DNA from 2 places in the Paenibacillus sp. JT31N11 genome. Region 1 is predicted to be linked to the other one. Evidence: riboswitches for the same ligand, from Rfam matches in the RefSeq annotation. Region 1 holds a riboswitch; the other holds the start of a gene.

Evidence for each region. A riboswitch is a leader RNA that binds a small molecule or an ion and turns the genes downstream of it on or off. The one in region 1 is predicted to bind cyclic di-AMP.
Region 2: it holds a riboswitch for cyclic di-AMP, as region 1 does, so the genes downstream of both, AC0YNV_RS14050 (3D domain-containing protein) here and AC0YNV_RS28465 (APC family permease) in region 1, are expected to answer to the same signal.

What each region holds. Positions count from the first base shown of each region.
Region 1 covers NZ_JBWDNQ010000010.1:224,809-228,191, reverse strand. The annotation lists gene AC0YNV_RS28465 (APC family permease) at 1-1,407, opposite strand, end outside; cyclic di-AMP (ydaO/yuaA leader) riboswitch at 1,540-1,700, opposite strand; gene AC0YNV_RS28460 (polysaccharide deacetylase family protein) at 1,911-2,831, opposite strand; gene AC0YNV_RS28455 (MFS transporter) at 2,855-3,383, opposite strand, start outside.
Region 2 covers NZ_JBWDNQ010000003.1:327,274-330,656, forward strand. The annotation lists gene AC0YNV_RS14040 (TetR/AcrR family transcriptional regulator) at 1-35, shown strand, start outside; gene AC0YNV_RS14045 (PAS domain S-box protein) at 166-1,623, shown strand; cyclic di-AMP (ydaO/yuaA leader) riboswitch at 1,701-1,939, shown strand; gene AC0YNV_RS14050 (3D domain-containing protein) at 2,054-2,725, shown strand; gene AC0YNV_RS14055 (polysaccharide deacetylase family protein) at 2,788-3,383, opposite strand, start outside.

The DNA of each region.
Region 1 (3,383 bases):
AACCGGTTTGTCCGCTTCCATGTTGATCCGCAATTGATCCGCCGTATTGCGGTAATGCTTGTTGATGCTCAGAAAGATCCAGATCACAACAGGCAGGAAGAGAAAGACCATCCAGACATGGCCGAACTTGGTGAAGATAAAAATCAGCGTAATGACCAGAGTGGTGAGCATGCCAATTGTATTGATGACTAATTTTATGATCCAGTTGGCTGGCTTCAGCTTAATCCACCTCACCATCATCCCCAGCTGGGATAACGTAAAGGGAATAAAGACACCTACCGCATACAGGGGAATGAGGCTCTCCGTATCGCCATGGAAAAGCACCACGAGCAGAGCGGACAAGATGCCCAGAATGATAATGCCATTGGAAAAGCCGAGTCGGTCGCCGCGCACCATAAACACATTCGGCATATATTTATCTTTGGCCAGCATGAACGCCAGAAGGGGAAAGGCCGAGTAGGCTGTATTGGCCGCCAGAAACAGAATCAGGGCAGTGACTCCCTGGATGATATAATAAATCACGCCTCTGCCGAAGGTGGAATCGGCGATCTGGGAGACTACGGTTTCCTTCGGATTCGGCGTAATGCCGTACCAGTAGGCGAGAAGGCTGATTCCCACAAACATAGCGCCCAGAATGGCGCCCATCATGATCAGTGTGGCGGCGGCATTGCGATTGGCTGGCTGCTTGAAGTTCGGTATGGCGTTGGACACCGCCTCCACGCCGGTGAGCGCGGAACAGCCGGAGCTGAAGGCCTTCAGAAGCAGGAAAAGACTGATATTCGATACTGCGGCGCCGATTTCCGGAGGATGCGCGTCAACGCCTCCGAGCGCATACTTGATGATTCCCGAAATAATGAGTGCGAAAATCGCGAAGACAAACAAATAAACGGGCATGGCAAGCACGGACGCGGATTCCGTAATTCCGCGCAGGCTGATAATGGTCAAAAACAAAATCATGATGAGCGCAATCAGTACGCGATGATCATGCAGGGACGGAAAAGCCGATGTAATGGCATCAGTCCCGGCGGATGTGCTGACGGCGACAGTAAGAATGTAATCGACAAGCAGCGAGCCTCCGGCCAGCAGTCCGGTGCGGACGCCCAGATTGTCCTTGGCTACTACATAAGCCCCGCCTCCGGCGGGATACGCGAAGATCGTTTGCCTGTATGACAAAATCAGAATCAGGAGAAGACCCAGCACGGCAAGCGAGATGGGGATGGAATACCATACCGCCGCGAAGCCCGCAGCCATCAGAACGATCAGAATTTGCTCCGTCCCGTAAGCGACTGAAGAGAGCGCATCCGAGGACAATACCGCAAGCGCTTTAAGTTTGGTCAGCTTTTCCCCTTCAATTTCCGCACTTTTCATTGGACGTCCGATTAATAACCGTTTGAATCTGCCTACCACTGTGACTTCCCCTTTTAGCTGCTTTTGTTGTGAAGCAAATGATCCTATCCCTAATTTCAAGCATAAAAAAGCCGCAGAAAGTTAGGAGCTTTCCGCGGCTTTATCCATAATTGAACATGGTTAAAACGCGATAATTCCTCTTCCGTACGCTTACGAGGTTAGCTGCCGGATTCGGGCGCGAGAGTCGCCCTACACCTTGGCTTGCGCCAGGTGATTCACCCCTGAGACCAGATCAACTGCATCTGCCTCCATGGTTCCCCCGTTTCTGTTTCAGAACTCAGCGATTAAGGATTTCTATGAAATTGAAACTCTTTTCCACGACTTGCTGCTTCACTTATTGAATATTACTCCTTCACTTATTTGTTGTACAGCAACGGAAACTGGAAAATATTTAAGCTCATTACCCTATATAGCGATATAAACGCTTACATAGATCCTATCCTCTTCCTATCAACCTTTTTCGCAGGATATCTTCATTTATGACCTATAATGTTTCCTGCCCATTATTTTTGTCTGGTCATAAGCGATCTCAACAGCACAGCCGCGGATTTGAGCCTTGGCTTTTTTCTGTACTTGCGCACATCATCGTAAGTCGCCAGGGCAACCTTGGCATCCCTCAGCGCATAAGCGAAATCATCCCCCTGCATCAGCTTGTATTCCCATACCCGCTTCTCCCAGGATGGAACAAGGGCGCTCATATGCTCGTCCTCGGCTGCCGGATGAATATACGTCTCGCAAATTCCCTCGGGAAGATCGTAGAGCTTTGCCATCATCATTTGCTTGAAGCTCTCATAGGTTTCCCCTTCTTCCACGCCATACGTATGGCTCAGCAGATAATCCGGTATCGGCACGCCGAGCGTATCCGCAAGATGGACCACCTTGCGCAGCGCCTGCTCCGCCCCCGGAATAGACGCCAGAAACTTGTCCCGGGGATCGATCCAGCGGAACAGACGGAATGGCAGGCCGCGCCGGGAGCACTGCCACAGCACCTGCGGCAGATAGCTTCTGCCTGTCGCCAGGCCATAGAGACTTCCCATGTGATTATCCGCATGGGATACCGTCAGACCTGCCTGCTTCACCGCCTCGAACTGCGCCTGCATTTCCCGTACAACCGCCTTCGGATCGGACTGCCGTTCGAAGGCTTCGATGGTGGCGTGCATGCGCCCGTCCGGGCCCTCCAGCGACGGATCGCCGGTCAGGCTTTTCCAGGGCAAAGCGGCAATCTCGCTTGTTAGCGTCAGATGCAGCCCGATATTCGCTGCCTTCTGCTTACGGCACCACGCTGCCGCCTGCTCAAAGGCCGAGGCAGGCGGCATAATCGTTGCCGATGATACCTTCCGCTCCTCCAGCAAATGCATAATAGCTTGATTGGCGGCCTCGCTCTGCCCAAAATCATCCGCATTCAAAATTAAATATTTCTCCATCTGCTGCACCTCCAATACTTTATTCAATCCTGACTTTTCGGAAATGGCTTCAGAAAAAACGAGAGAATCAAGGAAACGCTCAGTAAACAAAAGGGGACAACACAAACCAGGACGCGAAAGGTCAAATCAGGATTCGGTCCGGGTTCGTCGCCGCTTACATAGCCAAAGAGCATGCCGATGGTCCAGAATGCCAAGGCCGAGATCAGACCGCTGGAGCGGGTGATGAATCCGCTGACAGCCGTATACACGCCTTCCCTGCGCTGGCCGGTCCTGGCCGTATCCAGATCGATGATGCGGCTGTTCAGCACAGGCGGAGTAACCAGAAACCCTGCCAGTCCGAAGCCGACAATAATCCCGAATACAATCCCGCTGGCAAGTCCCTGACCGAACCACAGCGGTATGACGGACAAGGCATAAACAGCGAGAGAAACCCGCCAGCCGTTATGGGAACCAAGCTTGTTAACGATCCAGTACCAGACGACCACAAGGGGAATAACCGATACAAATATCGATGCCAACAGCAGGGAAACCTGGGATTCGGGAATGCGGAGC
Region 2 (3,383 bases), on a different contig from region 1:
GAATAAGAACATTGGTGGCAGGTATGAAGGCCTAATATCGATGAAAAAACAAGAGACAGGCATTAAAACGCCTTTGTAAATAAGTCCTTTGACATGGAGGGAATTGACAAAATGTTAGCGAATTGATAAGGATACTTCTTTTGAACCTGTCGGGGGATGAGCTTTATGAAGGATCAACAATCTCAATACGAGTCATTTATTTCCACTCATCTGCATCAATTGGTTGATCAGTCGCGGATAGGCGTCTTTCTTTTTCATGAAGATCAAATTTCGTATGTCAATCCGTGTCTGGCGGAGATGTTCGGATACTCCCGTGAGGAAATTATCGGTATGCAGCCCAAGGATCTGGTCTTCGAGGAAGACCGGGCATTTTTCAAAGACAAGATCAGCCGTCGGTTGAGAGGGGAAGGCAGGGGCGCCCGCAATTGGCTCAGAGGGCTCAGGAAGGACGGAAGTCTGTTCTACTATGAAGCCAAGGGATTACTGGTCGAGTATGATGGCCGCCCCGCACTGGTTGGTACGCTGACGGATGTCACCAGTACGATAAAAGCGGATGAAATTTTACGTGAGCATGAACTCAGGTATCAACGCCTGATCAAATATTTGCCTGAACCCATCGTCGTTCATGACGGGGAAACGATTTTATATACGAATAATGCCGGCCTCCTCCTCTTTGGCGCCACCAGGGTTGAGGAATTATTTACCGTTACCTATATGGATTTGATTCACGCCGATTACCGGCAAATGACGAGCGAACGCATGAGCTTGCTGCTTGCCTCGGATGAGCCTTTGGACTTTATGAAATCCAAAATCGTCAGCCTTGATGGAAGGATCATCGATGTCGAGGTTTCAGGCATCCGGATTCATAATTTTCAGGGACGCCCCTTTGTTGTGCAAAGCGTGTTTCGTGATTTGACGGAGCGCAAAAGAGAGGAAGAAGCGATTATCCGGTCAGAGAAGCTGTCGGTAGCAGGTCAGATGGCGGCGGGAATCGCTCACGAAATCCGAAACCCTTTAACCTCCTTAAAGGGTTTTACGCAGTTTCTAAAAACAAAGGTAAGCGACCATCATGAATATTTCAATATTATGCTTGCGGAGCTGGACCGGATCAATACGATCGTGCAGGAATTTATGGCGCTGGCCAAACCCCAGGTCAAGCAGTTCAGCCAGCATAATCTGGCCTCCATATTGGAGAATGTGATTACGCTGCTGGAAACCCAGGCGATTATGAACAATGTCGAGATGAAAAAGGATTTTGCCGCGAAGATGCCGACGGTATATTGCGATGAGAATCAGCTCAAGCAGGTATTTATCAATTTGATGAAAAATGCCATAGAGGCGATGCCAAGCGGAGGAGATTTATCCATTACCCTGAAGGAGGGGGACGCGGGTATGCTCATTGTCCGCATTCAAGATCAAGGGGTGGGAATCCCCAAGGATAAGCTTGAGCGTCTAGGCAGCCCCTTCTACTCGACCAAAAGCTCCGGTACCGGGCTTGGACTCATGATTTGCTTGCGCATTATTGAAGCCCACCGCGGTACGCTGAAATTTGAAAGCGAGGAAAGCAGCGGCACAACCGTCACAGTTGAGCTGTCTGCCTTTGAATGGGAGACAGAGGGATAAATGAATGGCGTTCAGCCCGTTATTGTTCGCGGCTGGACCTATTTACCAGTGTATTTGGGGGATAGAATTATGGTATCCTTTAACGCGAGCCGAAACTTATCGTACGGGGGATCTTTATGAGGCAGCAAACAGATGCTTTCAGCAAGCCATAATCTGTTTCCTGCCTCGCGGAATATTATCCGAGCCAGTCGAATTGGCAGGATGAAAATCCGCTGGGGGTGAATCGCTTTGGAGCGGGCATATCCGCTATGGCGTAGGGTTGAACTCCTCAATCCGAATCCGACAACTAACCTCGCAGGCCGCATGCACAAACAGGCATACTTAACCAATCGGGAGAGAGGCTGCCTTGTTTGAGCGATGACGGAGTTTGGAGACAGTTCTGTATCAGAACATGCCGATAAACCCGTAAATAAAAAGGAGGACATTGGTTTTGGTAAATGCAAAATGGAGAAAAGGCGCAGCAGCAGCTATACTTGGATTGGCAATTCTTGCCCATGCAGGGGCGGCAAACGCTGCAGCGGTATACAAGGCAAAAGACAATGATACTTTCTGGACGTTGTCCAAGCAATTCGGTGTGCAGCTCGATCAGCTGGTGAAAGCGAATCCAGACGTGGACCCGTCCAATATTTATGCGGGCTTGTCCATCACAGTGCCGGGATCGGCAGCGAAAAAAACGGCAGCAGCTCCGAAACCCGCGGCGGTCAAGGCGATTAAAATGGAATCAACGGCCAAAGCGCTGCCGAAAAATACCGTGACAGTCAACGGACTGGCCTACAACTATACGGATGTTGTACAAGCCAAAGCAAGCGCTTATACAGCTGATGAATCCGAGAACGGCTGGGGCCCGGTTGACTATTACGGCAACCCGCTCAAGCTGGGTACGATCGCAGTTGATCCCAACCGTATTCCGATGGGAAGCAAGGTGTATATCACCGGTTACGATCATGACGGTTTGCCTGTTGGCGGCATGATGGCCGTAGCGACAGATATGGGGAGCGGGATCAAAGGGGATCGCATTGATATCTTCGTACCGCAATCGCAGGAAAAAGCCCAGAAGTTCGGGTTTCAATATGTAAAGGTTTTTGTTCTGGGCAAATCATAATGCTTCAATATAATCGATCATAAATGAGCGGCGCCCCATTGCAGGGGCGCCGCTTGGCGGTTTCAGGGCTTTACGCTTCGTGCAGCCGGTTCTCCAAGCAGCTCGGGGAGCGTAACCATTTGATAGCCTTTGCTGCGGAGCAGCTTGATCAGTTTGGGCAGCGCCTCTAATGTTCCCGATAGATCCTGGCCGATGCCTCCGCCTGCATGCTGAAGTATAATGGAGCCCGGCTGCAGGGTTTTCTTGATGTTAAACAATATCGTACTGCTGTCGATGCCCCGCCAGTCGACGGAGTCGACATCCCAGTTGACGGCAATATAACCGTTTTGCTTCATCCATTCAATTTGCCCGGGCAGTACTTCCCCATAGGGCGGTCTGATTAATCTGGGACTATATCCGGCGAGCGGACGCAATATGGCGTCAGTATTGCGGATCTGCTGCTGGAAGGCAAACAGGGAAATACGCGAGAATACCGCATGGTTATAGGAATGGTTGCCGATTACATGTCCTTCCCTGCCAATGCGTCTGACTATGGACGGATAAGAAGCGGCGCGCGATCCGACTACAAAAAAAGTCGCCCTGACTTTATAGCGGGCCAATATATCAAGCACCTTGGACGTGTAGCGGGGATCAGGCACGTCGTCAAAGGTAAGCGCAA